4 regions of the Marinobacter antarcticus genome follow, and region 4 is predicted to be linked to each of the others. Evidence: predicted binding sites of a transcription regulator. Region 4 holds the regulator's gene; each other region holds the start of a gene.
What was found. The regulator FliA, encoded in region 4, starts transcription of late flagellar genes. The targets are predictions, from matches to a motif close to CTAAAGTTTNNNNNNNNNNNGCCGNTAA.
Positions count from the first base shown of each region.

Region 1: the regulator FliA is predicted to act here: its motif matches at 2,328-2,355, upstream of BUA49_RS12285 (methyl-accepting chemotaxis protein).
Region 2: the regulator FliA is predicted to act here: its motif matches at 3,553-3,580, upstream of BUA49_RS13845 (methyl-accepting chemotaxis protein).
Region 3: the regulator FliA is predicted to act here: its motif matches at 3,380-3,407, upstream of BUA49_RS17255 (flagellar protein MotY).

Region 1 covers NZ_FRAQ01000002.1:197,845-203,698, reverse strand. Annotated here, with positions in the region: gene BUA49_RS12300 (M23 family metallopeptidase) at 1-70, shown strand, start outside; gene BUA49_RS12295 (ABC transporter permease) at 118-1,146, opposite strand; gene BUA49_RS12290 (ABC transporter ATP-binding protein) at 1,143-1,826, opposite strand; gene BUA49_RS12285 (methyl-accepting chemotaxis protein) at 2,425-4,404, shown strand; gene BUA49_RS12280 (cold-shock protein) at 4,570-4,776, opposite strand; gene BUA49_RS12275 (serine hydrolase domain-containing protein) at 5,095-5,854, shown strand, end outside.
Region 2 covers NZ_FRAQ01000002.1:537,976-543,829, reverse strand. Annotated here, with positions in the region: gene selD (selenide, water dikinase SelD) at 1-760, opposite strand, end outside; gene BUA49_RS13860 (helix-hairpin-helix domain-containing protein) at 760-1,416, opposite strand; gene BUA49_RS13855 (hypothetical protein) at 1,458-1,856, opposite strand; gene BUA49_RS13850 (bifunctional GNAT family N-acetyltransferase/carbon-nitrogen hydrolase family protein) at 1,973-3,493, opposite strand; gene BUA49_RS13845 (methyl-accepting chemotaxis protein) at 3,609-5,396, shown strand; gene BUA49_RS13840 (hypothetical protein) at 5,398-5,854, opposite strand, start outside.
Region 3 covers NZ_FRAQ01000006.1:30,003-35,856, reverse strand. Annotated here, with positions in the region: gene BUA49_RS17270 (SDR family oxidoreductase) at 1-1,426, shown strand, start outside; gene rnt (ribonuclease T) at 1,510-2,166, opposite strand; gene pyrC (dihydroorotase) at 2,210-3,241, opposite strand; gene BUA49_RS17255 (flagellar protein MotY) at 3,485-4,402, shown strand; gene BUA49_RS17250 (histone deacetylase family protein) at 4,430-5,356, opposite strand; gene BUA49_RS17245 (bifunctional acetate--CoA ligase family protein/GNAT family N-acetyltransferase) at 5,512-5,854, shown strand, end outside.
Region 4 covers NZ_FRAQ01000001.1:1,888,315-1,894,168, forward strand. Annotated here, with positions in the region: gene flhA (flagellar biosynthesis protein FlhA) at 1-1,103, shown strand, start outside; gene flhF (flagellar biosynthesis protein FlhF) at 1,164-2,483, shown strand; gene BUA49_RS08870 (MinD/ParA family protein) at 2,556-3,368, shown strand; gene BUA49_RS08875 (RNA polymerase sigma factor FliA) at 3,398-4,141, shown strand; gene cheY (chemotaxis response regulator CheY) at 4,302-4,685, shown strand; gene BUA49_RS08885 (protein phosphatase CheZ) at 4,706-5,491, shown strand; gene BUA49_RS08890 (chemotaxis protein CheA) at 5,509-5,854, shown strand, end outside.

The DNA of each region.
Region 1 (5,854 bases), on a different contig from region 4:
TGGCGAACCGCTGTGGCTCACCATCAATAATCAATTTCCGGTGCGCAATGACACTCTGCACATTTTTTAGAGAAAGCCGGAGATTTAACTTGTCAGCAACCGCTGAGGTGCCGGAAATCACATAAGCCAGCGTTTCTTCATCAACAGGTATGATAAAACAAACATCAATGATCCCAGTAAAATCAGGTAGATCCAATCAAAGGTCATATCTGTCAAGCTGGCGTTTTCCAGGAGTATGGACTGAAGAGGCTTATACAATTGATAGGATGGCAGCAACGGCGCAACGGCGGTTAACTTCTGTGAAACATCTGCCATTGCCGAAGGGAGCAGGTGCGGTAAATAGAAGATAACGCCCAGCGTTCTGGCGCTGGCTTGGCTGCGGCATAGAAACCCCAGAAAAATCCCAAAGGCGCTGAAGCAAAAGCTACCTGCCAGGAGTATGGCGATATAATCGAAAAGGTGTACCGGGCCGAATTTTCCTAGCAGATGAAGAAACAGTACCGCCGCCAAGGTCAGCAGCATTCCCAGGATCAATTTGGCTATCAACCATTGGGCTTCGGTTATGGGCGTCTGGAGAAGAGCAAGCAGAAGCTTCTTTTCCTTTTCCTCGGCCACTTGCGCCGGCAGGATAATGAAGCCGATGAGCAGAACCAACATCAATACCCATGTAGGCAACGTCTCTCTCTGAATGCCGCCCTTGTGCAATGCCTGGATTCCGGTAATCCAATCCGGGCGACCTCCTTCTGCGGCTTTCTGTAATGCTGAGAAAGTCTGCATGATCGCAACGGTTTGGATGGAATCTTTCTTCAAGACAATCAACGCAAGGCTGTCGGTTTCTGCTTCATTTCTCGTTAAAATTCCGTCTATCTTGCGCTCGGTTAATAAACGAATCCCCGCTTCCGTATTTTCAACCCAGGTTATCTCGATAAGGTTTTCAGCAGCACTGATACTCTGGGTGATTTCGGGTGTAAACGCTTCCTGCTGAACCAGACCGATTTTGATTTTGCTTGCTTCGACGCCGGTCACGTCTACCAGATTCAGCGTAACAAACACGAACAGCGGGATGAACAGGATCAAAAAAAACGTCTTGTTTTTGAGAGCGATGGCTAAATCATTGCATGCAAGTATGAGGATATTTCGCATCATAATGCATACAGATTTTCATGAATTTCGGATTGAAAATACGCTTGGGGAGATCCGTCGAAGACCAGGCTGCTTTCATGCAGCACCATGATCCGCGTTGCAAGGTTTTTTATCTCTTCAGGTCGATGGGAAGTAAAAAGAATGGTCTTTCCAGCTGCATGCATCGATTTTAACAAACGGTAGATTTCCCTTGTCATCTCGAAGTCGAGGCCCGATGTGGGCTCATCCAGAATGAGCAGCGGAGGATCTGCCAACAGTGCGCGTCCGATGTTCACCCGCTGCTTCAATCCTTTTGACAGCGCCTGTACCTTGCTTCGTCGAAAAGGCAGTAGATTGAACTCGGCCAGAACGTCTTCCACCCGAGACTTCGGGGCGCGGGAGAGCCGGGCGAAGAGCGTGAGGTTATATTCAACGGAAAAGAAATCGATTAGATTGGGATCTTCTGGAATGAAACCCACCTTTCCGACGACAGCCACCCTGTCTTTCAGATCGGCCCCGTCAACCGTTGCGGTACCGCTATCCGGAACGATCCAGTTTGCCAGCATTTTCAGTAAGGTCGATTTGCCAGCACCGTTATGACCAACAATGGCGATTAGCTCGCCTTTGTCTACTTCAAAGCTGGTGGACGCAAGTCCTCGCTTTTGATCATAGAGCTTTGCGAGATTCTGAACTACGAGCTGCATAAGTCATACATCAATACAGGACAAAGGCGAACGTCATCAGCATCCAGAATCTCTCAGACGATTTTTAGCCCAATGTGTGAAGATTCCAGCGCTGGCTAAACCAGCCTGACAATTACTATCACGAGAATGATAGCTACCAATAAACCAATCATAACCCACTCCTTGGTAGTGAGAACTACTTAATGGAAATCAACGTGTCAGAACTCAGTTTCGAATACCGGTATTACTGCCAGCCTGTGCTTTTCAAAGCCCTGATACTGTGCGTTAACGCACATAGCGTATCTTATATTTTCGAGCTATGTTTTGAAACAAAAAGGGAATCAATGGAAACGAATTTTCGAAGCTTGGGTAAATCCACTACCGTTTTAAAACCGTCCGTGGAAACGGGGTAGAACCCTTCGGGCTAGAAATAACAGTGAGACTATTCTCGGGACTGGCACGCGCTTTGTGCTAAGAAGCCTCTGAATAATCCCGCAGCGCCGTTGCTCCAGGTGATCTACGCTTTAGAAACTGGCAAACCAGCCGTTACGCTGTTTAGAGAGTTGTAGAACACCAAATGGCCGGAGTTGGCAAACCTGACTGATATAGGGAATGGGTCATGAATCTGGGATACAAGCTGGGGCTGGCATTCGTTATCACGTCACTGATGACAGCCGCGACCGCGTGGATTGGTTATTCCGGCATGTCGAATCTTGAAACCGATTTTTCGTTGGTCAACGAGCTGTCTGCTGTTGTGTCCGATGTTCAGCAATTGCGCGGGGCCGAAAAGGACTACGTAATTACCGGCGACGATCGCTTTATCACTCGTGCTGACGAACTCAACGAGCGGATGCAGCAGCGTATTGACCGTCTTGTTGCCGAGTCCGACGGCGCCGAAGTGAATGACCGGATGGCGCGAATACGTGAGCAGCTTGCGAGCTATGTCGGGCAGTTCCGTGCCTACGCCGAACAGCGTCGTTCACTGGCGTCGCTGGGGCGCGAAATGGAGGAAACGGCAACTGCTCTGGAGGCGCTGCTGATCGACGTTCGCGCTGAGCAGCAGAAACAATACAACGCTCTCAATGACAAACTGTTTGCCAGCAAAGCTGATTTCAAGGCGCGGTTGGACAAGGTTGATACCGCCAACCTGATGATCAAGCGAATGCTGGAAGCACGCATGGAAGAGAAAAACTTCATCATCTACGAAGAGCGCGCCGCGCTGGCAAAAGCAAGAAAGCTGGCGAGTGAAATTTTAGCCTCGGCAGATGCACTGGAGGCGCCGGCCACAAATCCTGACGGTGAAGATAGCATCGAAAATGGCCCTGGATCGCAGACAGCCACCGCTAGCGTCGCTGCCGAAAAAGTGCGCGTACTGGCACAGAATTATATGGTCGCGCTGGATCGCTATCTGGAAACCTGGCAGGTGGCGGGCGAAGAGCTGGGTTCGATGACGGAAAGCGCAACAGCGATGCAGGAACTGGCGGATCAGGAATCACAGCTGGTGCTGGCCGCAATCGATGATGACCTGGGGCAGAAGATCAGCCTGCTGCTGATTGTGGCTTTGATCGCCATTGTTATTGCGGTGCTGGCGGGCTACACCGTATCCCGTTATATCACCCGTGCCATTGATGTCTTGCTGAAAAGCATGAAACGGGTCGCCGAAGGTGATCTGCAGGTGTCGCTCGAGGCAAAATCAAAAGACGAGCTGGGGCAGCTGTCCCTGGCGGCGAACCAGATGGTCGAGCGTCTGAAAGCGCTGCTGGGCACAATTCGTGAAACCGGCACCGAGCTGAACGGTGCGGCGGAGACTATTAACCAGTTGGGCGCTGAAAACGCCAGCGCCATTGATCAACAGCGTGCCGAAATAAGCCGCATCGCCACCTCGATCAACGAGATGAGCAGCTCAATACAGGAAGTTGCCAACAACGTCTCTGATACGGATATATCAACCCGTCAGGCGGATGAGCTTGCGGTTCAGGGGCAGAAGGCGAATCATTCGGTCTCGCAGGCAGTCGAAGCGCTGGAATCCAATATGCAGGCTATTGTCGAATCCATCGAGTCGCTGAAGGGTGACAGTGAACACATCGGTCAGGTGCTGGATGTTATCCGCACCATCGCCGAGCAGACCAACCTGCTGGCACTGAACGCCGCGATCGAGGCGGCGCGCGCGGGTGAGCAAGGGCGCGGGTTTGCCGTGGTCGCCGATGAAGTGCGTACTCTGGCCAGTCGTACCCAGGGATCAACCAATGAAATCGAGCAGATGATTGCGGCGTTACGCAGCAGTATTGCCAGCTCGATCGGGGTGATTAACGAGAGTGAGTCCGGTCTTAAATCCGTGGTGGCAGCCAAAGACACCGCCGAGACAACGATCAATGACATTAAACGGTCGCTGACCGCTATTTCGGAAAAGATGACCCAGGTGGCTAGCGCAACAGAGCAGCAGGGTAACGTCTCTGAGGAGATCAGCTCGAACATCACATTCATTGATAATGCCGCCGAACAGATCAGCCAGCGGGCCAGTCGCGTTAGCGAGTCCAGTGAGTCGCTGCTCAGAGTTGCCCGGCGTCTTGACGAACAGTTAAGCGGGTTCAGGCTTTGATCAGAGCCTCCCTAAGTCTAATTAATGGATTTCCGCAATAAGAAAGAAGTATCCGTGAATAAAACTAATCCTGAGAAATTACCGGCGGGATCACATAATTTTTGGGCAAACATAAACGAAAAAAGGCAGCCGAAGCTGCCTTTTTCACTGCGTGTTGCGTGTTATTTACACAGCAACTACGTTTTCCGCCTGTGGGCCTTTCTCGCCCTGAGTAACGGTGAACTCAACTTCTTGGCCTTCGGCCAGAGTCTTGAAGCCGTCGCCCTTAATGGAGCTGTAGTGAACAAAAACGTCTGGGCCGCTTTCGCGAGTGATAAAGCCAAAACCTTTTGCTTCGTTGAAAAACTTAACGTTACCGGTAACAGTTGACATAATATACTTTCCTGAATTCAATCTTTAAATGTGCCGCCAGAACATCTTATGATGACTGGTCAGCGATATGCGGGAAACAAAAAACTGGCGAGATCAAAAACAGAACATGCTACTTGTTACAACTGAGAAGCGTCTTATTTATGACGTGCTTTGCTAAATCTTTCCAACGAGACGTAAGGTACCCTCTACTGCCGCAAAATGCAAAGGTATTTCTTATCAGCATAAACCGAGCCGTTGATAGAACTGGCCGCGAGCTCTAGGATCCTTGTTTAATAGCGGCGCAATGATCGCAAAACCACACACGAAGATGCCCTTTCTATGACGGAACTCAACCAGCTTGCCGGCCTCGTGCCGGACCAGCTTCGCAACATTGAAGACCACCTTGACCGTCGCTACATCCAGCCTGGAAAGCTTCCCGGTACGCTGACACTGGTGGCCCGGCGAGGTGAAATTGCCTATGTGAAAGCCCTGGGGTTGATGGATGTGGAACGCAACAAGCCGGTTTGCCGGGATACTGTTTTCCGCATTTACTCTATGACCAAGCCGATCACGTCTATCGCCATGATGCAGCTTTATGAGCAGGGGCGGTTTTTGCTGGATGATCCGGTCTACAAGTATATTCCGGCCTGGAAAAACCTGCGGGTTTATAAAAGTGGTGTCTATCCCAATTTCCTGACCACACCTGCAACCCGCACCATGACCATTCGCGATCTGTTCACGCATATGTCAGGCCTGACCTATGGCTTTATGAACCGCACCAACGTGGACGCAGCCTACCGGGAGTTAAAGCTTGATGGCAGCCGGAGCCTGACGCTGGAGGCATTGGTCGATCAGCTGGCAGAGCTGCCGCTGGAGTTCTCACCGGGTACGGCCTGGAACTATTCCGTCAGCACGGATGTGCTGGGGTATCTGGTGCAGTTGCTGTCTGGCCAGCCTTTTGATGAGTATCTGCGCGAGCATATCTTTGAACCTTTGGACATGCCCGATACAGGCTTCCAGGTGCGTGACGATCAACTTGAGCGCTTCGCGGCCTGCTATCAGTACCAGCCCGGCGATCAGTTCAAGCTGCAGGACGATC
Region 2 (5,854 bases), on a different contig from region 4:
GGACTTCGTCTGTCTGCAAGGTTTCGCCAGCGGCGGTGCGCAACAGCCCTTCACCGACTTTTTCCACCGGCGAGCCAAGATGAAGCTTTACACCGCGTTCAGAAAGCGTTTTCCGGAAGACTTCCCGTACTTTTGCGTTGTGCGTGGGAAGAATTTCTTCGGCTGCATCAAACAAGTGGAAATGCAGTTGGCCGGAATCCCGCCCGCGCTGCTCCAGCTCGTTTTTAAGGCGATACTGCATTGCCAGTGTCAGCTCCACACCTCCAGCGCCTGCGCCTACAACGCCTACCGTGAGTGGCCCTTCGTGGTTTTCAATACGTGAGAGGAGGGCAAGCCAGCGGTTGTTGAAACCAGTGATTGGCTTTACCGGCACCGCGTACTGGGAGGCACCCTCTACCTCATTCGTCCTGGGCGACGAACCGATATTGATCGACAGTATGTCGTAAGGAACATCCGGCCGGCCTTTGCAGATCACACGCTTGCTGTCGCGATCAATACCTCTGGCTTCGGCCCGATAAAAGCGTGCCCCTGCAAACTCTGCCAGGCGGCTCAGGTCGATGTGTACATCGTCGTAACTGTAGTGTCCTGCCACGTAGCCAGGCAGCATTCCGGAGTAGGGTGTGTGCGTGTCACGGCAAATGAGGGTCAGCCGGACGCCGGGAACCGGTTTCATTGCAAACCGTTTGAGTACCCCGACGTGGCTGTGCCCGCCGCCAATCAGGACAATGTCCCGTAAAACAGGCTGGTCAGGCGTTCGCATCAGTTGATTTTCTTGGCTTCAACTGTAAATTGATCAAATCCCTTGATGTGTGAGAAGCCATTCAGCTTTTCCTGATCGGCTGCCGATGGGTTGGCAATCTGATCAATGGACGTGATCCCGGCAGCTTTCAACTTTTGGGCCGTAGCCGGCCCGATGCCTTTCACGAGCGTCAGATTGCTTTTATCAACCGGCTTCTTGGCCGTGGCAGTTGGCGCTTTCTTTGCCGCAGGCTTTTTAGGGGCTGCTTTCTTCACTGCAGGTTTCTTTGCTGCGGGTTTCTTTGCTGCGGGTTTCTTGGCAGCGGTGCTTGCTGCCGATGCAGGCGCTTTTTTGAGTTCTTTTTTGCTCTCTTTTTCGGCTTTACGGATGTCTTCTTTAGAAGCGACACCCAAGCGTTCGAGTATGTTGGATTGCAGTTCGTGGAACTCGTCCAGGCGACGTTCAAACTCGTCGCTAAAACGCTTCATTTCACGTTCGCGCAGTTCATCGACTTCTTTCAGAACCTTGCGAACCGGATCCTGAACCTGATGTTGCAGGCTATCGAGCTGTTTCCTCGCATCGCTGACCAGACCTTCAATCTGGGATGACGTTTTCTCAAATTCCTTGTTGACCTTCTTTACGATCTTATCAACGCTTTCTTTGGCTTTCTTCGCCATAAGATTATCTCCTTGCAGACAGATAGAACGGACAATAGTGATCAGGCCATTTGCCGGAAACCGGGCACAGAACCTGAGGAACGACGTGATTTTAACGACTGTTTTTTGGAAAGAACTTCCCTGATGCGACGCAACTTTTCCTCTAGACCTGTGCCTCCATCAGACTTCAAGTCAACAAAATCAATCGAGTAGAAGAAGTTGCTACAGTGCTTTCTGCGTTCGGTAATTAACCCTGTCACACTTTCCGCACGGATTTTATCAAACGGCATGTCCATAATCAGATCGAGCACGACTGTATCGCCGGGATTGAACATCTTGTCCGTTTTCATAACGCAACCGTAAGCGTCCAGCTCAAAAAGCTCGGCCTCGACCCGTTCCTTGCGGAACAGGCCTTGCCGGATTCTGAAACGGGCGACTAGATCGGGCAACGCTTCCTTCATGAATACTGAATCTCTGCAGAGGCTGACTTGATATTGATTAAACAATAGACACTGACCAAAGGTTTTGCAACGCAACCAGTGCCATACGATAAACTTTTGAGGCAGTTGTTCAACACCTACCGGGTGATAATTTCGTACATATCAACTCTGCGGTCTTTAATGTTGGTTACTGACCCTTCGTTGCGTACCAATGTTAGTTTTTCCAGATCCATATCAGAGAACATGATCATCTCGGTATTAGGCGTTGTTTCAGCCATGACAGCATCGTGAGGGAAGGCAAAGTCAGACGGCGAGAACACCGACGATTGAGCGTACTGCACGTCGAGGTTTTGTACTTTCGGCAGGTTCCCTACGCTACCTGTTATCGCTACATAACACTCGTTTTCGATCGCCCGGGCCTGGGCACAATGACGAACCCGCAAATAGCCATTTTTGGTGTCTGTCCAGAAGGGCACGCAGATAATATCGACTTCCTTGCTGGCCGCAATTCGCCCCAGTTCGGGGAATTCGATGTCATAACAGATCATAATCGCAACACGCCCGGCATCTGTATCGAACACTTCAAATTCGCTTCCACCTTCTATAACCCAGTCACGACGCTCGTGGGGCGTAATGTGGACCTTGCGCTGCTCGTCCACCCGGCCATCGCGGTGGCAAAGGTAGGACACATTGTAGACGCGATCGTTCTCCAGCAAAGGCATGGAACCGGTAATGATGTTGATGTTATAGCTTACTGCCATATCAGACATGCGATCCCGGAACTGCTCGGTGAACCCGGCAAGAAAACGGATAGCGCGGGTCTGGTCTACCTGATCGGTCAGCCCCATCAGTGGCGCGTTGAAAAACTCCGGGAACAGCGCAAAGTCACTCTTGTAATCAGACAGCGCATCTACGAAATATTCAACCTGTTCAAGCACCTCTTCAACTGATAAAAACTCTCGCATCTGCCACTGAACGGCGCCCATGCGAACCTGGGTTTTCTTTTCGTTCAGGACTGAGGAGGGCGGGGTGTAAAGAATGTTCCGCCATTCCAGCAACGTTGCGTACCCCTGGGATTTTTCATCCTCCGGGAGGTATTTGTGCATCAGCCGGGTAACCTGAAAGTCGTTCGACAGTTGAAAGCTCAGAATCGGATCGTAAATATCTCTGCGGTCAACCCGGTCAATGTACTCAGCAGGTGAATACTGATCCGAATACTTGAAATAGCCAGGTATGCGCCCCCCCGCAAGGATCGCACGCAAGTTCATGGATCGGCAGAGCTCTTTGCGAGCTTCATACAACCGCCGCCCAAGGCGATAACCACGATATTCCGGGTGAATGAACACATCCAACCCGTAAAGGGAGTCGCCTTTTGGGTCATGCCTGATTTGTTCGTTTCGCTTAATCAGATCGTCATAGGTATGGGGGTTGCTGAACCGCTCATATTTAACCGATACGGTGAGAGCTACAGCAACCAACTGACCTTTGTCCTCAATGCAGATCTGTCCATCCGGGAACTGGTCCACCAGCGCTTTGATGGTGTCCTTTGGCCAGGCGCCACCAATATCGTCATAGACACGATCCATAAGCACCTGAAGCTGTTCGTAATCATCAAGTGTCAGGTTGCGGAGATTGAGATGCAGTTCTTCATGGGCCATTCAGCGTAGCTCCTGTATGGCATTGATATGGATTTATCGGGCAATTCTATCAGAAGGCATTAAAGAGTTCGCACAGGCAGCCGAAAAACGATTAAATCAAAATCAGGAGTACAGCGTGCATCTTTCATTCGGTCAAAAGCTGTTGGTTACCTTCAGTATCCTGCTTATTCTAGTAATGGCCGCCTTCACCATTTCCGGCAATCTCCGCCTGCAGCACACGACGGAAACCTATGTCGATGCTTTGATTGAAAATACAGCGGAGCAGAATACGTCGAGCATTGCCGATTGGCTCAATACACGGCTGATGATGACTGAAGCCACAGCCAAGGCGCTGGAAACGTCTACGACAGATCAGCAGGCCCGAAACCTGCTTCAGGCGATTGCGACCGGTGGGAATTTCAAGGATGTGTATGTGGGCCGCAACAATGGCTACATGCTCATGAAGACCGAGGCTGACGAAGCTTCCCTGCCATCTGACTACGATCCCAGAGTCCGCCCCTGGTATAAAAAAGCCATAGAGCTCGGCCGTTCATCGTTTACCGAGCCCTATCTCGATGCTGCCACCGGCGAAATCATCATTTCCACTCTTGCGCCCGTTACGCGCGGAGAGAATAGAGGTGTCGCAGCAGCTGATATCACGTTGAAAGCCGTCGATGATATTCTGTCTGTTATAAATCTGGCCGGTACGGGCTACGCGGCGCTTATCAGTCAAGAGGGCACGGTGCTTTATCACCCGGACCGAAATCTCATCGGAAAGAACATCAGCTCATTGCTCGGCGAAGCCCCGAAACTGGACGGGGGTGATCATACCTATCAGAAAGATGACGTGCCCTGGAGCGCCAGCTTCCACTCCATTAGCCAGGCTCGCGGTGTGGACTGGTATCTGGGAACTTTCGTCAATAAAGACAAAATAAACGCCCCGGTTCGCCGGCTGAATGCGGCGATGGCGGATATTGGGTCAAACGATGCGGACTTGACCCAGCGCCTGGACGACAGTGCCCGTGATGAGTTCGGTCAGCTCGCGGGAAGCTTTAACCAGTTTGTGGAGAAAATCCACGAAGTTGTCCGTGAGGTACAGCAGGGCAGTACCGAACTGGCCACCAACGTAACCGCGCTGAGGAATACCGCAAAAGCGAGCCGCAACAGCGTTGAAAGCCAGCAGGCTGAAGTGGATATGGTTGCGACAGCGATTAACGAGATGTCCGCAGCAGCCGGAGAAATTGCCCAGAACGCCCAGCAAACAGCCGATGCGGCAAACACGGCAGATGGGGACAGCCGCGCATCGCTGGAAACTGTATCCGCGTCGCGGGATGCCGTGCAGAAACTATCCCGCGAAGTCAGTGCCGCAGCAGAAGTGATTGACGCACTGGGCCGGGACGTTACGTCTATCACATCGGTGCTGGAAGTTATCCAGGGTATTGCGGCACAGACCAACCTGCTCGCATTGAACGCGGCTATTGAAGCTGCGCGTGCTGGCGACGCCGGACGCGGTTTTGCGGTTGTAGCCGATGAGGTAAGAAACCTTGCTCAGCGCACCCAGACCAGCACAGAAGAGATCAATAACATGATCGAGCGTCTGCAAAAAGGCGCCAACGATGCTGTCGACGTAATGAAAGCTTCCACAGCGGTCTCCAACGTCAGCATGGAGAAGGCACAGGATGCGATGGACTCCCTTAACAGGATTGCCGATGCCATCACCTCCATAAGCCAAATGACAACACAGATTGCGACCGCCTCGGAAGAGCAGACCTCGGTTACCGAAGAGCTGAACGCTTCGATTACGCGTATTGCAGATCAGGGCCAGGAAGCTGCAACAGCGGCAAATGAGAACGACGTCTATAGCGGCCGCATCGATGAGATTGGCCAGGCTCTCGACGCAAATGCCTCCCGCTTCCGGACCTGACTCAGCGGCTAAGCAACTCGAGGCGCCAGCGCAAATTATTCAGTGTCTGGCGACCGACATTATTCGACTCACCGCTCAGAAACGGATTATTCAGAACAATCATTGTGCGCTTATCCAGGTTGAGAGCCGAGACCGAAGAACCGTAATGCCGCTGGAGAAAAACACCGAAACTGCCATCCCGGATGGCGCGCTCCATTCCCAGTTGTAGCCGGTGAGCCGTTGAAAGATCATTTGGTCCCACAAAGAGGTACGAGGGCATGGGATAAGCCAGCACCAGGTTTGGTTCTATCGTCAGCTCCGGATCGTTCTCAATCGCAAGATCATTTATAACCTCACTGACGCCTCTGGCAAAACAGTCAAAACGATTTTTCCTCAACATGCCGAACAGAATTTCGTAGCGGGAATGGGTGATCACCGGGATATCGTTTTCCCTGAGTATAGGCGTATCGGGCCAGTGG
Region 3 (5,854 bases), on a different contig from region 4:
AATGGACAAGGTCGATGGTCCATACTATTTCTTCAAAATGATTCAGAAAATCCGTCGCACGCTGCCGCAGTGGGTGCCGACGATTGGAGTTGAAGGCGGTCGCCTGAACATTGTCCCAGTGGACTTTGTAGTTAATGCACTGGATCACATAGCACATCTGGAAGGCGAAGACGGCAAGTGCTTCCACCTCGTCGATTCTGACCCTTACAAAGTGGGCGAAATCCTCAACATATTCTGTGATGCCGGCCACGCGCCTAAAATGGCGATGCGCATTGACTCTCGCATGTTCGGTTTTGTTCCGCCCTTTATCCGTCAGAGCCTGAAAAACCTGCCGCCGGTTAAGCGGCTCACCAGCGCCGTGCTGGACGATTTGGGCATTCCACGCTCAGTGCTGTCCTTTATAGATTACCCCACTCGCTTTGATGCCCGTGAAACCGAGCGTGCACTGAAAGGAACGGGTATAGAGGTGCCACGCCTGGAAGGTTACGCACCCGTGATCTGGGACTTCTGGGAGCGTCATCTCGACCCTGACCTGTTCAAGGACCGCACTCTCAAGGGTACGGTTGAAGGCAAGGTGTGTGTGATAACCGGTGCAACTTCAGGCATCGGCTTGGCGACTGCCGAGAAGCTGGCGGACGCTGGCGCTATTCTGGTGATTGGCGCTCGCACCAAGAAAACACTGGACGAGGTGACCGCATCCCTGGAAGCCAAGGGTGGCAATGTACATGCCTACCAGTGTGACTTCTCCGATATGGAGGAGTGCGACCGGTTTGTGAAAACTGTTCTGGATAACCACGGCCATGTTGATGTGCTGGTAAACAATGCCGGGCGCTCAATCCGCCGTTCGCTGGCGCTGTCGTTTGATCGCTTCCATGATTTTGAGCGCACCATGCAGCTGAACTACTTCGGTTCCGTTCGTCTGATCATGGGGTTTGCACCTTCCATGCTGGAGCGCCATAGCGGGCATGTGGTTAACATTTCTTCCATCGGTGTTCTTACAAACGCACCTCGCTTCTCGGCCTATGTGGCGTCCAAATCGGCGCTGGATGCATTTAGTCGATGCGCGGCGTCTGAATGGTCAGATCGAAACGTGAAGTTTACCACCATCAATATGCCGTTGGTGAAAACGCCAATGATTGCTCCCACCAAGATCTACGACTCGGTACCGACTCTCTCGCCGGAAGAGGCGGCGGACCTGGTGACGAATGCAATTATTGAGCGCCCCAAGCGTGTTGCTACGCGCCTTGGCACTTTTGCTCAGGTGCTGCATGCATTGGCGCCGAAGATGGGCGAAATCGTAATGAATACAGGGTATCGCATGTTTCCGGATTCATCTCCGGGAGTAGGCGGTAAGTCCATTGAAAGGCCTAAGGTGTCCACGGAACAGGTGGCATTCGCAGCTGTTATGCGAGGCATTCACTGGTAAGCAGTGTTGTTCGCATCCTTGAATCAAAAAAACCCGCATTGCGGGTTTTTTTGTAGATGCTGTTTATCGAAATCTAGCCCGTACTATTCGGCTTCATCCGAAATCACAGGCGGCGGAAACCCGCCCAGCTCTTGCCAGCGATTGACGATCCCGCAAAACAGATCGGCTGTCTTTTCCGCATCGTAGGCAGCGGAATGAGCTTCTTTATTGTTGAACGGAATGCCCGCCAGTTTGCAGGCTTGGGCGAGAACAGTGTGGCCATAGGCGAGGCCCGCAAGGGTGGCCGTGTCGAATGTGGAGAAGGGATGGAACGGATTCCTGTTGATTTCCGCCCGGTGTGCCGCAGCAAATACGAAGTTGTGATCGAAGGTTGCGTTGTGTCCCACCAGAACTGCGCGCTTGCAATCGTGTGCCTTGACCGCCTTGCGTATGGGGCCGAAGATTTCGCTCAGGCCCTCACGCTCAGGCACAGCTTCCCGCTCCGGGTTCCAGGGATCGATCCCCGTGAAGTCCAGCGCAGATTGCTCCAGATTGGCTCCTTCAAACGGGTCAATCTGCTGCACATGGGTTTCAGCACGCCGCAACCGACCGTCGTCGTCCATGGTCAGTATCACGGCAGCTATTTCCAGCAGAGCATCACGTTCCGGATTGAACCCGCCGGTCTCGACATCGACAACAATGGGCAAAAAACCGCGGAATCTGCGGGACATGGGGTGCGATTGTCTGTTTTCGTCAGTCACTAAAGCTCCGGTCGTGGCCGTTTATCAGGAAGTCGGGGGAAGTTTACGCCAAGCGCCAGTTAACTGTTTCGCCGGCTTTCAGCGGAATGATGGTGCCACCCGCCAAGGGTAAATCATCCGGCATTGTCCAAGGTTTCTTCACCAGGGTAATAGTATCGGTATTTCGCGGCAGACCATAGAAATCCGCACCGTTGAGGCTGGCAAATGCTTCCAGCTGGTCAAGAATGCCAAGTTCTTCAAAAACCTCCGCGTACAGCCCTATCGCGCCGTAGGCTGAATAGCAGCCCGCGCAGCCACAGGCAGCTTCTTTTTTATCCTTTGAATGCGGGGCAGAGTCGGTTCCCAGAAAGAACCGCTTGTCACCGCTTGCAATGGCATCCCTCAGGGCTTGCTGGTGCCGGTTGCGCTTCAGAATCGGAAGGCAGTAGAGGTGAGGGCGAATCCCCCCCACCAGCATGTGATTGCGGTTATACATCAGATGCTGAGGTGTAACCGTTGCGCCAAGATTGTCGCCTTGGTAATGCCTTACAAACTCCGCAGAATCGGCGGTGGTGATGTGTTCAAGCACAACCTTGAGGTTGGGGAAGGCTTCCAGTGTGGGTGCCAGAACGCGTTCAAGGAACACCTTCTCCCGATCAAAAATATCAATGTCCGCATCGGTGACTTCGCCATGAACAAGCAACAGCATGCCGCACTCTGCCATGGCTTCCAATACCGGGTAGATATTGCGGATGTCCTGTACGCCGGAAGCGGAGTTTGTGGTGGCTCCAGCCGGGTATAGTTTCGCTGCGACAACGCCTTCGGCGCTTGCTTCAAGGATGTCTTCGCGGTTCGTGGACTCTGTAAGATAAAGCGTCATCAATGGCCGGAAATTCGTGCCTTTGGCCGCTGCCAGTACGCGATCCCGGTACGCTGACGCTTCAGCGGCGTTTGTGACCGGCGGTACAAGGTTGGGCATAATGATCGCTCGCCCGAAGCAGGCCGCAGTTGCCGGCACGACGTCTTTTAGAACATCGCCGTCGCGAACGTGGAGGTGCCAGTCGTCGGGGCGTACAAGTGTAAGCTGTTCGGTCATGAGCTCGTTTCCGCAATACCTTCAAAGTGCTGAAAAAAAGAGACGTGAAAGGCGCGTTCGTTTTGGACGGCGCTTTGGCCCTGAGAAATTTTGCAAATTATAGCAGAACGCGCCGGTGATTGTTTTTCCTCTCGCCGACTAAAGAACGCCGATCTGTTGCCGTTAAACAGTGAAACCACGAAACATCCGTGAACCAACGGTATAACTGTTACGGCGCTCTTACGGCGCTCTTATGGCGCTTTTATGGCACTCGGCCTCCCCAGAAAATCGCTGAATATGCTGGCAACACTGGTGCTGGGATTGTTTTTGCCCGGGTCTGGTCAGGCTGGAAGCTATGGTGCCGGAATTTCAAACAGCCAGTGGTATCTTGCCGAATCTGTTTTCGAATGTTCTCTGGTGCACGAGGTTCCGGGCTACGGTCGGGCAATTTTCCGGCGCAGGGCCGGAGAAGACCTGTCATTTTTTCTGGAATCAGAATCCCGTCTCATGCGCCCAGGGCGAGGCTCGCTGGTTGTTGAGGCACCTGCCTGGCGGCCGGGAGTGGCGCCGAGGCCTGTGGGCGCGGTAAACGTATCCGAGGGGCGCCGCCAGGTATCTCTTGAGACGCGTCAGGCGGTAATTCTTGCGCAAAGCCTTCTGGACGGTATGCGTCCAACCGTTACTCGTGCGTCCTGGTACGATGGGAGCCCGGTTCGTGTGCAGGTTTCCAACATCAATTTTAACGGTCAGTATCAGCGTTATCGTTCTTGCGCTGCGAATCTGCTGCCGGTAAATATCGATCAGATAGGGCGCTCAAGAATAGTGTTCGCTAGTGGCAGCAAGACGTTATCTGAAACCGACATGAATCTGCTGGACGATATCGTGGCCTATCTTGGGGCCGATATCACTGTTGAGCGGGTGTTTGTCGATGGCCATAGCGACAGCATTGGAAGTCGTATTGATAATCGGGCATTGTCTGAGGATCGTGCCAATGTGGTGGCGGATTACCTGAAAAGCCGCGGAGTGGATCCGGACCTGATTACGGTGCGAGCACATGGAGATCAGTACCCGGTATCCAGGCGAGCCGCCGATAATCGCCGCACGACCATTCGTTTACAGCGCGAGGGCGAGCGCCCCGGCTTCCAGCAGGCCAATGGCTACGGCGGGTCCTCCGCTGGTTGATGCCGTGGGCTTGGATGCCCGACTCCCTCAGTAAATAGAACTCAATACTTCCAGATGGGCGTTCACGCTTTCTGCGAGCGCCTTCAAGTGGTAACCACCTTCCAGCGTCGAAATAATCCGGTCGTTACTGTGCTCGCTTGCCACGCCGGCCAGCATTTCGGTCAGCCAGCGGTAATCCTCGGTGTCCAGATTGAGTTCCCCCATTGGGTCGAGGCGGTGAGCGTCAAACCCTGCTGATATCAGAACAACCTGGGGTTTAAATGCGTTCAGGCGCTTGATCCATCCAGCTTCCACTTGTTTGCGGAATTCCGCAGCGGAACAGCCCGCTTCGATGGGGATGTTCACGATGTTATCGGCCTGCCGGTGCACGTGCGAGTGAGGATAGAAGGGATGCTGAAAACTGGAACACATCAGTATGCGTTCATCTCCGCTCACAATGTCCACCGTGCCATTACCCTGATGCACATCAAAATCAATGATGGCTACTCGCTCAAGATGATGGAAATTGAGCGCGCGCATAGCGGCCAGTGCGACGTTATTGTAAAAGCAGAAACCCATGGACTTGCTGCGTTCGGCGTGGTGGCCAGGAGGCCGCACACAAATGAACGCGTTGGTAACCTGACTGCTCATAACCATATCCACTGCCTGAATATTGGCACCTGCAGCCAACTTTGCGGCGCGCAACGTGTCAGGCATCATGGCGGTATCCGGGTCGGTGAACACCCGGCCACGAGTAGGTTGCATCATGTCGAGCTGTTGCAGGTAGCGTTCCGGGTGCACGCTTAAAAGCTGATCGCGGGTAATTTCCTCTGGGCGCACCCAGTCGAGCTTCTCAGCGATTCCGGTGTCGGCGATGTAACTGATGATGGCGGCCAGACGGCCAGGGCTTTCGGGATGCTCCGGCCCCATGTCATGTTTCATGCAGTCATCGTGGGAAAAAAATGCGGTGGTCATAAATCTCGAAACGCCCCGACTTTACTTGTGTTTTCTTTAATCCTATCAGGGATAATCCGATGGCGCCGCGTTTCTTTGGTCTTATAGGGGCGATAGGCATTTCACATCGGTTCGTCTATGCCTAAGATAGAACAAACACATGAAGGAGAGTCAGCTTGAGCACCCGGTACCTGGAAAGCCTGTTCAATCCTGCTTCCATAGCAGTCATAGGGGCGTCGGAGCGGTCAGACAATCTTGGCGGTATGGTGTTACGAAACCTGATGAGCGGCAGCTATCCGGGCAAGCTTCTGGTGGTTAACCAGAATGATTATGACAATGTGCATGGTGTGCCCTGTGTCAAAAAAGTGTCCAGAATGGAGTTTTCGCCGGATCTCGCCATTGTCTGTACGCCACCGGATACGGTAGCCAAGACCATAAGGCGCCTTGGCGAAGCGGGCGTGCGAACGGCGATTGTGATGACCGGCGGTATGTCCCGGACTCACAGTAAGACCGGGCAGC
Region 4 (5,854 bases):
CTGGCGGCGATCAGGGCCGTCAGTTACCTGCGCCGGGAGAGACCCGGGAGCTGGGCTGGGACGATGTGGCAACAGTGGATATTGTCGGGCTGGAAGTCGGCTACCGCCTGATACCGCTGGTCGACAAGTCCCAGGGTGGCCAGCTGCTAAGCCGCATCAAGGGTGTCCGTAAAAAACTGTCTCAGGACATGGGGTTTCTGATGCCCTCCGTGCACATCCGCGACAATCTGGATCTCATGCCCAATGTGTATCGCATCACTCTAATGGGGGTAACGATAGCCGAAGCGGAAATACATCCCGACCGGGAACTGGCCATCGACCCCGGCCAGGTATTCGGAAAAATCGAAGGGATAGAAGGCAAGGATCCGGCCTTTGGCCTGGATGCGAGCTGGATTGAACCGGAGAAAAAAGATCAGGCTCAGACACTTGGCTATACCGTAGTTGATGCCAGCACGGTTGTCGCTACGCACCTGAACCAGGTTCTGCAAAAACATGCCCACGAACTGTTGGGGCACGAAGAAGTCCAGAAATGGCTGGATCAACTGGAAAAGGTCTCGCCCAAGCTGGCAGAAGAGCTGGTGCCGACTACGGTGTCCATCAGCCTTTTGTTGAAAGTGCTCCAGAACCTGCTCAAAGAAGAAGTTCCCATCCGGGATATGCGGTCCATTGCCGAATCCATCGTGAACGTGCATCCGAAGAGTCAGGATCCCAGGTTGCTGACGACGTTGGCACGTCAGGCTCTTCGTCGGATGATCGTTCAGAGCATCTGTGGCAATGATCAGGAGATACCAGTGATTACTCTGGATCCGGATCTGGAACAGTTATTGCTAAAGTCTGTTCAGCAGAGTCAACAATCTGGCGGCCAGGAAGATATAGGTATGGTTCTGGAGCCGAATATGGTGGAGAAGCTGCAGCGCTCTTTGCAAGACAGCGTTCAGCGCCAGGAAGTTCTGGGTAAGCCCGCCATCCTTTTGGTATCCGGCCCGCTGAGGCCGGTGCTTGCAAAGTTTGCCAGTTTCGGTGTGGAGCGGCTGCATGTGCTTTCGTACCAGGAAATACCGGATAACAAGCAGATTACGATCGTGGCGTCCGTGGGCCAGTAGGCATGCGGATGAAAGAACGGACAACGCCGATACAGCGTTGCCGGTGGAGGATGCAATAACATGAAAGTGAAACGTTTTTTTGCCAAGAGCATGGCCGAAGCACTGAAACAGATCAGTGAGCAGATGGGGCCAGATGCTGTCATCCTATCCAACCGGCGAGTAGATGGTGGCGTTGAAATTGTCTCTGCGCTGGATTACGACGAAAATATGGCGCGCCAGAGCCTTGGCGAAAAAGCCAGTGAGGCCACCAACGGAGCCCGACTTGCGGAAATGCAGGCCGAGCAGCACCGCCGGCTGGAAGATGAGCTGAGTCGCTCCCGCTCACGTATTCGCGATGTTCGCGAAAATCGAGCAGCGCGCAGTCAGGGCTATGCCGAAGCATCGTTTGCGGAGCTGCATGAAGCAGCGAGTGAAGGTTATGAGGAACCTGCCTCCGCAAGCGTCAGCAGCAATACCGACTATTCCGATGAGCTTGCCAGCATGCGTGCAGAAATCAGCTCTTTGCGGGATCTCATGAGTGGCCAGCGCAATGAGCCGGAAGAACCCGGCGTCAACGCGGTTCAGCAGCGGCTGGCAGAGCGGTTGCAGGAATTTGGCCTGAGCCCGGATCTGGCAGGCTCTCTCTCCCGTCGACACAAAAGCGGGAAGCTTGATGACGGCTGGAAGCGGGCCCTGAAAATGCTCGTTACCGGCGTGCGCACAGCGCGTCAGGAGTGGCTGGACGAGGGGGGGGTTTATGCACTGGTCGGCCCCACGGGCGCTGGCAAGACCACCACGATTGGCAAGCTGGCTGCCCGTTATGTGCTGAAGCACGGTGCCGATTCTTTGGCGCTGGTTACCACAGATCGCTATCGGGTTGCCGCGCATGAGCAGCTTTTCGTGTTTGGTCGCATTCTGAATGTGCCGGTCCGGGTGGTGGATGAAAGCCACACACTGGATGATATTCTTGATGAGCTGTCGGATCGCCATCTGGTGCTGATTGATACCGCGGGGCTGACCAGCTCCGAGAAGGGCTATCAGGAGCAACTGACAGAGCTGGCCCGCAGTCACCATAATGTGCGTACACACTTGGTTGTTTCCGCAACCAGCCAGCCGCGAATTATGAAATCCGTATGGCATTGCTATAAGATGGCAAATCTTTCGGGCTGCGTAATGACAAAAATTGACGAAGCCCTGACACTGGGCGAGTCTCTGGGATTTGTGATGGAAACCGGATTGCCGGTGGCCTACTACACAGATGGGCAAAAGATTCCTGGAGATCTGCATCATGCCGAAGCGGTTCCGCTAGTGCGCCTGGCTGTCGAGCGCCTTAAAACGCTTCAGCAACAGGCCGCTGCAGAGCGGTTACCTGACGCAGAGCGTCCGCGCGAAACGGCATGAGGCCCTGAAGATCTGAGCTGCATCCAGCTACGAACCATACCCGGCTAAACGTTGTGAGAGATAATAAACAGTATGAGCAAACCACATCCGGTACAGGTGATCGCAGTTTCCGGCGGTAAGGGCGGTGTCGGCAAGAGTAACGTGTCGGTCAATCTTGCCATCGCTCTGGCCCAGAAGGGCCGGCGTGTGGTTTTGCTTGATGCCGACCTTGGTCTGGGCAACATTGATGTGCTGCTTGGCATTACGGCAAATCGTACCTTGCAGGATGTGCTGGCGGGCGAGTGCGATCTTCGAGACGTTCTGGTTAACGGCCCGGGGGGTATCAAAATTGTTCCGGCATCTTCCGGCACGCAACGCATGACTCAGCTCAGCCCTATGGAACACGCAGGCCTGATCAACGCATTCAGCGAGCTGGGTGATCAGATGGATGTACTCATTGTGGACACTGCAGCGGGCATTTCCGAGGCGGTAGTGAGTTTTCTCCGGGCCTCCCAGGAGTTGCTGCTGGTCGTTTGCGATGAGCCGACATCCATCACTGACGCCTATGCTCTGATTAAGCTGATGAATCGTGACTACGGCACCAACCGCTTCCGGATTCTCGCCAATCAGGTGGGTACTGAGCAGGAAGGTCGTCATCTGTTTGAAAAACTGACCCGGGTCACCGAACGCTTTCTGGACGTGGCACTGCAATATGTAGGTATGGTGCCGTACGACGAAGCTGTGAAAAAAGCCGTTCAGCGTCAGAAAGCAGTGCTGGAAGCCTACCCTCGGGCCAAAGCCTCGCTTGCGATCAAGGCACTGGCTGAAAAAGTAGAGACTTGGCCGCTGCCTTCATCTCCCCGCGGGCATCTGGAGTTTTTTGTGGAGCGGCTCGTCGAAGTCTGAAACGGAACCCGTTAAACAATACCGGATACATGACATTGTCGAAAAATCTGGGAATCTATCACCAGGCTGGCGTAAAAAGTTCCTCGGAACTGATTGAGACGCACGCGCCTCTGGTCAAGAAAATTGCTCTTCATCTTTTGGCGCGGCTGCCAGCCTCCGTGCAACTGGATGACCTTATGCAGGCCGGCATGATTGGATTGCTGGAGGCTGCTCAACGCTATAGCTCAACCAAAGGCGCAACATTCGAGACCTATGCGGGGATACGCATTCGCGGTGCCATGGTGGATGAAATCCGCAAAGGCGACTGGGTGCCGCGCTCTGTTCACAGGAACGCCCGCCGGGTTGCTCAGGCTATCAAGGCTGTTGAAAATCGTATGGGGCGTGAAGCACAGGACGGTGAGGTTGCCGAAGAACTCGGCATGGAGCTTTCTCAATACCACGCCACTTTGTCGGATGCGAGCAGCGGGCGACTTTTTAGCCTTGATGAGCTCAATGAATCCGGAGAGCTGCCGATAGAAGAAACAGAGGCCAGCGATAATCCGCTGGACGGCCTGACTTCGGATTCCTTTCAGAGCAATCTGGCCGCTGCTATTGAACAGCTCCCTGAGCGGGAAAAACTGGTTCTGAGCCTGTATTACCAGGATGAACTGAACCTCAAAGAAATCGGTGCAGTGCTGGGCGTCAGCGAAAGCAGAGTCAGCCAGATTCACAGCCAGGCGGCGCTACGGCTTCGTGCCAGGCTCTCGGAATGGCGTAATGATGATGGCAGTTAGGCCCGTCTCAGGTTTCTGGATCGTACTGGAGTGTAGTATTTGGTAACCGATGCTTTACAACCGTGATAAAGATCAGACAATAAGTGGTTAAATCAGCGGCCGGCTACACTTTGAGCGCTAAGGTCAAACGAATTCCGGGTCTTACTAACTGGAGGTCCCTTTGGACAAGAACATGAAAATTCTCATTGTGGACGATTTTTCCACAATGCGGCGGATTATCAAAAACCTGCTCCGTGATCTGGGTTTCACCAACACTGATGAAGCGGATGACGGCAACACTGCTCTGCCCATGCTGAAAAGCGGCAAGTACGATTTCCTGGTAACTGACTGGAACATGCCCGGAATGTCCGGCTTTGATTTGCTCAAGGCGGTGCGGGCCGATGACAATCTGAAAACCCTCCCGGTTTTGATGGTTACTGCCGAAGCCAAGCGGGACCAGATTGTGGCAGCTGCTCAAGCCGGCGTGAATGGGTATGTGGTAAAGCCCTTCACCGCCGCCGTTCTCAAAGAAAAAATTGAGAAAATCTTTGAACGAATCCAGTAAACAGAGATTGGATGGGTCGTATGAGCGATAACGAACAGATCCACCAGGGTCTTGAGCCGGAAGTAACCGAAAAGCTCCGGCATCAGGCGGCAGAGCTCAGTCAATGCGTTGAAGGCGGAGATTATGTCCGCGCTATGGCTCTGATCAATGAACTGGGCGAGGTCCGGGATCAGAGTCTGTATCGGGAAGTGGGTCGGTTGACCCGAACGCTCCATGAATCAATCCGGAACTTTCAGATAGATCCGCGCAGTGCGGAACAGAAGGAAGTTCTGTCGATGATGACAGACGCCTCAGATCGGCTTGCGTACGTTGTTCAGATGACGGGCCAGGCTGCCAATCGCACCATGGATCTGGTTGAAGAAAGTATGCCGGTAGCCCATGCAATGCGCGCCGAAGCGTCCACTTTACGGGATGAATGGCAGCGTTTGCGCCGTCGTGAGATGCAACCTTCTGAGTTTCGTGAGCTGTACGGTCGGATCGATAACTTTTTTCTGAGCCTGACCCAGGACGCCGACACCATTTACAGCAGTCTTTCTGAAATCCTGTTGGCGCAGGATTTTCAGGACCTGACCGGCCAGGTGATTCAGCGCGTTACGACGCTGGTCAAAGACGTGGAGGAGCAGATGCTCAGCCTGGTAGTTATGGCCAGCCATGTTGACCAGCTCACCGGCACGGTGCATCAGATTGACGGCCAGGAAGTATCTGCCGAGCAGGGTGTGGGGCCTCAGATGAAGGCTGAAGAGCGTGAAGATGTAGTCTCGGGACAAAACGACGTAGATGACTTGTTGTCCAGTCTCGGTTTCTGAATATAAGAGGTTAACACATGGCGTTTGATGCCGATGATGAGATCCTTCAGGACTTCCTTGTAGAGGCTGGAGAGATTCTCGAAAAGTTGTCTGAGCAACTTGTCGATCTTGAGCAACATCCTGATGACAGCAATCTGCTCAACGCCATATTCCGTGGATTTCATACCATCAAGGGTGGTGCTGGCTTCCTGCAGCTGGATGCTCTGGTCAACTGCTGCCACTCCGCAGAAAACGTCTTCGACATCCTGCGCAACCATAAGCGGAAGGTGGATTCGGAGCTTATGGATGTTGTCCTGGAGGTTCTGGATCATGTTAATGCCATGTTTGAGCAGGTACGTAATCGCGAAGAGCTGACGCCCGCGC